Regions from separate parts of the Lysinibacillus sp. A1 genome, predicted to be linked through region 1. Evidence: predicted binding sites of a transcription regulator. Region 1 holds the regulator's gene; the other holds the start of a gene.
The links. The regulator LexA, encoded in region 1, represses DNA repair genes until DNA is damaged. The targets are predictions, from matches to a motif close to CGAACATATGTTCG.

Region 1 (4,222 bases):
TGTGAAAATGCGCGCCTATAAACATTGTTGGGCTCTGGTTAATGATGTATGATCCAACCATACAATTTAGCTTGACTAACTTTTGAAGAAGAGCTATTGAGGAGGTATGTTTCGATGGCAAAATTTCATCCTGATTACATGATTACTATGAAAGATTTTGTAAAAGAACACTCAGTCCTATTACGAAAACAAACGCAAGACGTTGCCATACCAGTTCCCTTAGAGGACCGATATATATTATTATCTATGCTTCAATATTTAAAAAACAGCCAAGACCCGATTTTAATAAAAAAGTATAAACTCCGTCCTGGTAGTGGCCTCTCTGCCAATCAAATTGGCGTTGATAAAAGAATGTTTGCTGTATTTTTTGAGGATCACGACCAAAAACACGAAATGATGTTCATAAACCCAAAAGTAATGAGCCATTCTATTAATATGATCTATTTGCCTGAGGGGGAAGGGTGTCTGTCTGTTAATCGACCTGTTCATGGTTTTGTACCAAGATATGAACGAATTAAAGTAAAAGCCTATAATATTGATGGACAGGAATTTATGATGTCTTTAAAAGGCTATGAATCTATCGTTGTACAGCATGAAATCGATCATTTAAACGGCATTATGTTTTATGATCGAATTAATAAAGATAACCCTTTTGAACTACCCAAAAATGTTATTATCGAAAGCTTGTATTAAAAAAATTAGCGGGCTATATTATTTGCCTGCTAATCTTTCTTGATGCTCTTGGAATCGGCGATGTACGGTTGCCTTACTTACCTCAAAGCCTAGTCCTCTAAGCGTAATGGAAATTTCCTCAAAGGTAAAACCACGATTACGTAGCTTCACAATTTCATCAACAGGCAGTTCTTTCCGCTCCTGACCATGTGGATTGCCACGATTGGATAGATTATTTTCAGGGCGATAGCCATTTTCCACAGCACGACGCATACCTCTGCGAATTTTTGCATTATGGATTCTACGTTGATATTCTTCTACAATTGCTAAAATCTCTAGTAGCATCGTATCCATTTCGTTTAATTGGACTGGTCCTGCATCACGCATCGAATAAACATCTGTTGCTGATTTTTGTAATAGATGCAATACTGCCATTCTTGCATTTCCACGACCTAAACGAGTTTCATCTTGTACAAAAAGAGCTTTTATTTCCTTCTCTTTTATAAAATCAAGCATTTCCAGTAAGCCTTCGCGTTCAACATCATAACCGCTATGCTTATCTTTAAAAACACCCTTTACTTCATAGCCTTGCTCTTTAGCATAGCGCACTAATTCTTCTTGTTGGCGCTCTAATGAGGAGCTTTGCGTTTCTTTTTCAGTACTTACTCGGCAATAGACAACAGCCGTCATTTGATTATTTTTCATTGTTCGTTTCTCGCAATTTCAATAGTTTTGATGGGACTGGCTTGATCACTCAAAACTGGAATGACTAGAGATTTACCTGCCACGATTTTAATGTCTGCTAACTCATTTTCTGATTTGACAAGCTTAATCCAATCTTCTTTACTCATTTTACCACGGTATTGTTCTGCTAACGACCACAAGCTATCCCCATGTTCGATTTGAATTTCAGCGTAATTAACATCCCCCGGATCAGTGATGTAAAGGTAACTTGCTAAGAGTAAGCAAGCACCTAATAATATAGTGATATGTGTATTTTTCTTTAACCATGTCATCATTATAACCTCATTTCTAGAATGTTTGTTCGGAATGTATGTTCTCATAATAAAGCGAACAAACGTTTTTGTCAAACACTTTTCGAACCTATGTTTGCATACGTGTTCGCATTCTGTTATACTATCAAATAAGAAGATTGATATTAGAAAAAAGAGGTGAGCAATCATGAAAAAAGTATCGAAAAGACAAGAGGACATATTAGCGTTCATTAAAGACGAGGTACGAGCTAAAGGGTATCCGCCATCAGTCCGTGAAATCGGGGAAGCTGTTGGACTTGCTTCAAGTTCAACTGTTCATGGTCATTTGGCTCGATTAGAACAAAAGGGTTTTATTCGTCGAGATCCAACAAAGCCACGTGCTATTGAAATTCTTGAGCCTGAGGAATCTATCCAAAAGCAACATGTCATCCATGTACCACTTGTAGGGAAGGTTACAGCAGGTTCTCCTATTACAGCTATCGAAAATATTGAAGAGTATTTCCCACTGCCAGATACATATGGCACGAGTGAGGATCAGTTATTCATGCTAGAAATTATGGGTGAATCGATGATTGAAGCGGGAATTTTAGATGGTGACTTAGTGATCGTAAAGCAAAAGTCAACAGCCATTAACGGAGACATTGTTGTAGCCATGACAGCTGAGGATGAAGCTACTGTAAAACGCTTCTTTAAGGAAAAAAACCATTTCCGCTTACAGCCTGAAAATTCTTCAATGGAACCGATTATCGTCGATCAAGTATCAATTTTGGGACAAGTTGTTGGTCTTTATCGCCGTGTACATTAATTAAATGAGGGTTTGAGGATTGTGTTCCTTCACTGAGCATATATCCTCTTTTTTACGCAAAAAAAGAATCCACAAACTATTGGATTCTTTTTACAATGACCTCTCTATGCCTCTTTTTTAAATTTCAAACTTGCTTCAACAAACGCTGCAAATAACTTTTGTGCATGCTGATCTCCCGCTATAGCCAATTCCTCTGGGTGCCACTGCACAGCCAAACAGAATGGTAAATCCTCGTGCACCACTGCTTCAATAATGCCATCACTTGATTTCGCCGCTACTTTTAAATTCTCCGCTAGTACATTCACTGACTGATGATGAAAAGAATTGACGGCAATTTTCTCTTGTTCCAGAATAGTAGCTAATAAATTCTCCGCAATAATTTGTACATAATGCGTTGCTACTGACCTACCAGCTTGTTGCATATGTTTGATTAGCTTCGTACTATAATGGTCACTATCAATGTCCTGATATAACGTCCCACCTAATGCAACATTTAATATTTGGATACCCCGACAAATGCCGAAAATAGGCATTTTCCGTACAAATGCAGCCTCAATTAATGCTAATTCCACGGCATCTCTAGCTGGATGAATTTTACCTAGCTTTGGTGAAGGCTCCGCTCCAAATAGGAAAGGATGTACATCATAGCCTCCAGAGAGCAATAAGCCATCTGTAAGGGCTAAAATTTGAGCAGCATCTTCCTCCACACCTAACGGAATAATAAGGGGGATACCGCCCGCCTCAATAACACTTTTGCTGTAAGCAGCATTTAAATGAGCTGATAAATCATCTTCTACAAAAGCTGTAATTCCAATAATCGGCTTCACTTGATTCCCCTCCACAGAATTGAAGATTAAACACTTACCAATAACCTAAATACCAATTGATGAACGAATCTCCGTAGAAATAAACAATCGTAGCGGCTAATGCAATAGATGGACCAAAGGGAATAGGTGTTTGTCTTCCTTGTTTACGCTTTAATAAGACAACTATTCCGATTATCATACCAATGAAAGCGGCAAAAAATAAAGTCAACAGCGTATGAATAGTGCCGAGAACGAGACCAATTAAAAAGAAGAATTTAATATCTCCCCCTCCCATTCCACCTTTCGATAAAACCGCAATACTGTATAATATGCCAAAACCAACGAGTGCACCCACTAGGCTGTCCCACCAAGGTGTTAAAGGTGACAGTACACGTCCTATGACCAAAAAAGGCAAAAAGAATAATAGAATCTTATCTGGAATTAACAGATAGGTAAAATCTGAAACAACTATAATGACTAACAATGAGATAAACGATAAAGCTACTATAAATTCTAAGCTCCAGTTTAGCTCCAAATAAGCAAAGGCAAATAATCCCCCAGTTAACAATTCTATCGCTGGATATAGCCAAGAAATTTTAAAACCACAGCCTCGACATGTTCCTCTTAAAAACAGATAAGACAATACTGGCACTATATCAAGAGCCGTCAATTGTCTCTGACAGCTCGTACAATGGGAGGAGGGATATACAAGAGACTCCTTCCGCGGCACACGTAAGCCAACTACATTATAAAAAGAGCCAAAGACTAGACCAACTAGAAAAATGATAATTGTATAAGCCATTTCCAAATTTATGTCCTCCTAAACCAATAGGCGCCCATACACAATAAGTATGATGCGCCTATTCATATAATTATTGTAGTCTTGCTCAGCAATCCACGTATCGAATGTTATTCAACAATGGACATTGATAATGAGAGATGTA
Region 2 (4,222 bases), on a different contig from region 1:
CCATGGTCAAGCTCACCTGTACAAGTAGCTGTTAGCAAGCCATCTCCAAATGTGATAACTGTCCCTACTTTTACGCGTTTTGCTGGTTTTACAAGTGTTTCCCACTCGTCTGAACCTGCCAATTGCTTCAGTAATAATACCTCAATATGGGCGCCTGTCTCCTCTTTTACACCCATTAAGCGAGCCGGTAAGACCCTTGTATCATTTAACACCAGACAATCTCCCGCACGTAGCTCATCTAAGACATGTGCAAAATGGTGATGCTCTACTTCATTTGAGCCAGGTGTCACAACCATTAATCGACTAGCTGTACGGTCTACTAATGGTGTTTGGGCAATAAGCTCCTCTGGTAATTCAAAATCAAAATCTTCTACACGCATGAAAAAAACTTCCTTCTTTATGTTTGTTGGGGATACTCATATCCAAAATGTTCGTAGGCTAAATGTGTCGCCACTCTTCCTCGTGGAGTGCGTTGAATAAGCCCAATTTGCATGAGATAGGGTTCATAGACATCTTCTATCGTCACCCGTTCCTCACCAATTGATGCCGCAAGCGTATCTAAGCCCACAGGACCTCCTCGAAAGCGCTCAATCATGTTCGTGACAAGTTTATGGTCAATATGATCAAGCCCTCTTGGATCCACTTGTAACAGCTCTAAAGCTTGCTTTGCAAGACCCTCCGTTATCATACCATCTCCAAGCACTTGTGCATAATCTCGTACTCGTTTCAATAGGCGATTGGCAATTCGAGGTGTACCACGAGAACGTCTCGCCATCTCCATTGCTGCTATTTGCTCAATTTCTACCTCAAATAAATGGGCACTGCGAGCAACAATTTCAGCAAGAGAAATATCATCATAGTACTCTAAGCGTAATAATACACCAAAGCGATCTCTCAGAGGGGCTGATAAGGCACCAGCTCTTGTTGTAGCACCTACAAGGGTAAAGGGAGGTAAGTCAAGTCGTACAGAACGTGCTTCAGGACCTTTTCCCACCACAATATCTAAACAGAAGTCCTCCATTGCTGGATATAACACTTCTTCAATGGCACGAGGTAGTCGATGAATCTCATCAATAAATAAAACATCACCAGGCTCTAGTGAGCTTAAAATCGCAGCTAAATCTCCTGGACGTTCAATTGCTGGACCACTTGTCATGCGAACATTGACACTCATCTCATTTGCTATAACAGCAGCCAATGTTGTTTTACCAAGCCCTGGTGGTCCATATAACAACACATGGTCTAAACTTTCCTGCCGAAGTTTTGCTGCCTCAATGAAAATTTGTAAATTTTCCTTTACTTTATGTTGCCCTATGTATTGGGCTAACCTTTGTGGGCGTAAAGATAATTCAAACTGTTCATCATAGCCACTGGCCTCACTAGCCATCATACGTTCAGACATGCCTCTTCCCTCCTTTTCTTATTTTAATTTTAATAATAGTTGTAACGCTTGTTTCATAAAGGCATCTGTCGTTTCAAGCTTGTCGTTATCCTCAAGCTGTGGGCGAATTTTTTCGAGCTCCTTTTCAGAATAACCAAGTGCCATTAAAGCAAGTATCGCTTCTTCTAATTCGTGTTTATAAGCATTAACGCCAAACAATGGCAGTTCATCTTCTGTACTCGGCAGTTCAATTGTCTCTAATAAAGAGCCTAGCTTGCCTTTTAAATCTAATATCATCTGACGTGCGGTTTTTTTACCTACTCCAGGGAACTTCACTAAAAACGTTTCGTCTTCCCGTTCAATCGCACTAATAACCTGCTGTGGGTTGCCAGTCGCTAAAATAGCTAGTGCCCCCTTTGGACCTATTCCAGATACTAAAATTAACTTACGAAACAGCTCACGTTGATCTAGATTCGGGAAACCGTAAAGCATTTGTGCGTCCTCTCGTACATGTAAATGAACAAAAATTTGTTGTTCTAGTGCTGATGTTCGAAATGCAAACGGATTGGGTGTATTCAATTGCCAGCCAATCCCCTGTTGTTCTAGCACAATATATTCTGGTGTAATACGAGTAATTAGTCCTTTTAAATAATCATACATCTATATTCCCTCACAATCATCGTCTTCGATTATAGCATATAGCGAACGAATGCTCGACAGAAAGTAGTATCCAAAACGCTGTTCAAGACAAAAATGACCGCCAAATGACGGTCATTTCTTCACAAATCTATCAATATCGTACCACAGTTTTGGCCAATAGGTGAGGGCTCGTTTAGTAAATGGTACTAAATAATCTAAAAATACTAGTTGCTGATCAAGTGGCAAATCCACAGCAAAAAGCCATTCTCGCAACAGTTCATTCGGGTATTTTAAACGATGAAGCTTTCTTTTATCAAGTCGTTTCAGCTCTGGTAACTCCGCAAAGACTTTAGCTAAATCATAATCGACTGCAGGTAGTACTCGATGCAACCATAAAATATATTCGTCATCAGCTTCTCCAAGATGCGCCAAATCAAAATCAATTAAACGCAATTGTCCGTCCGTGCACCATAAAAAATTATGATGTACAACATCCCCGTGCAATAGTGTAATTTCTTTTTCAGCTACATCCTCCAAGGCAATTAACTGCAGCGATTTATCACTATAATGCAAAATTTGATCGATTTCTTCTTTCGTTAAGAAAGCCCGAAACTCATTTCTTCTGCTTTTAAAACGCATATGACGCATTTGCCATTTTAAAAGTTGTGAATAGGTATGCAAGCCAGGCAAGCGTTGCCAAGCGATTTTTTTATATGTGTCATGTAAGGCTATTAGTAGTTGAAGAGATTCCTTCCGATCCTTTTTATGAGTAAAATTGGCACCATGGCTTCCTTCTTGCCATTCTTGCACTATGAGCTGCTCATCATCACTCCGGACTAATGGTAGGATAAGGTTAGGTTCAATTCGACCTAGCTGGCGATGAATTGTTCTTACCTTCTCTGCAATCTCTAGTTGTTTTGCTCGTTTGACAAAATAAGTATTCGATCGATATCTATATTTCCAAATATTTGATTTTACCTCTTCGACAATATACGCTTTTTCACCATCGATAAGGCGTCATCCCGCCTGGGAAATAATGCGGTGACATCCAAGGTCCTACTGATGACGGGCACGGCGGTGGACAATGCGTTGGACATGGTGGTGGTGGACAATGACATGGATCCATTTGCCATGCAGGCATTGGCATCGGCATCGGTTGTGATTGACAGCCACATGGTTGTGCATCACAGCCACATGATTTACCCATGTTCATTTCAGGCATCATATTAAATTGTGGCTGCATTTGTTGATTAGGCGTGTGGAAAAATGGTGATGTGGACTCCAAGAAGTCTTCCATCCCGCCCACTTTATTTTCTGGCATCTCAAAGGACATCGGCTGCTGCGGCATCATATACTGCTCGGCCTGTGGCTGCATTGGCATCGGCCACCACATTTGATGATGATAAATTGGTTGATGGCAGCTTGAGCAATGTGGTACAGCAGGCATATGTGGCATGATATGCATTGGCGGTGGTGCTGGTTGTGGCATTGGATGTGGCATTGGCTTCGCTACAGGTGGTGGTGGCGGTGGCGCTGGTTGGATTTGTACTGGTGGTGGTGTTGTGACTGTTTGCTCCATTTGTGGCATGACTAATTGTTGGTGCCAATTCATTTCTACAGGCTGTGGAACCCACATCGGTTGTTGTGGCATCTGCATTGGCATAGGCATTGGTATAGGTATTGGAATCATTTGTGGCTCTGGCATTGGCATTGGAGCTGGCGGTACAATTGGTGGTGGTGGCATTGGCCTTTGTACCTCTTTTTTCGGAACTTCCTTAGGTGTCTCCTTATGCATTTGTGATTCCTTTTTTGGCATTTCTTTATGTGACTCTCTATGTGGCTCTTTGTTTATTTTTTCAGGCAATATAATTTCCATGCCCGGGACAATATAATCTGGGTTGGCAAGATGGACATTGAGCCGCTTCAAATCTTCAAACGAAATGCCGTACTCTTTCGCAATCTTCCACAATGTGTCTCCCTTTTGAACAATATGAATACGCAATTTTTTCCTCCCTTCCTCTCTACGTATCATATGTTCAATGTTCCATTTGGATACAAAAATTTCAACAAGTTAGAAATGCTTCATGGTACACTAACCTATAGGGAATACTGTTTCCATTATTACGGGCAGAGGTGATCTCTTATGAAAAAAATGTTAGGCGAGGAACGCCGACTGCAACTATTAGCGCAATTACAAAAAAG

Region 2: the regulator LexA is predicted to act here: its motif matches at 2,084-2,097, upstream of ruvA (Holliday junction branch migration protein RuvA).

What each region holds. Positions count from the first base shown of each region.
Region 1 is NZ_JSZM01000012.1:585,257-589,478, reverse strand. Features, by position in the region: gene def (peptide deformylase) at 115-693, shown strand; gene PI85_RS12335 (recombinase family protein) at 712-1,377, opposite strand; gene PI85_RS12330 (LysM peptidoglycan-binding domain-containing protein) at 1,374-1,691, opposite strand; gene lexA (transcriptional repressor LexA) at 1,855-2,472, shown strand; gene PI85_RS12320 (gamma-glutamyl-gamma-aminobutyrate hydrolase family protein) at 2,577-3,299, opposite strand; gene PI85_RS12315 (A24 family peptidase) at 3,334-4,086, opposite strand.
Region 2 is NZ_JSZM01000007.1:1,742-5,963, reverse strand. Features, by position in the region: gene queA (tRNA preQ1(34) S-adenosylmethionine ribosyltransferase-isomerase QueA) at 1-380, opposite strand, end outside; gene ruvB (Holliday junction branch migration DNA helicase RuvB) at 398-1,402, opposite strand; gene ruvA (Holliday junction branch migration protein RuvA) at 1,421-2,041, opposite strand; gene PI85_RS04690 (phosphotransferase) at 2,153-2,986, opposite strand; gene PI85_RS25155 (LysM domain-containing protein) at 3,021-4,022, opposite strand; gene PI85_RS04680 (transcription repressor NadR) at 4,164-4,222, shown strand, end outside.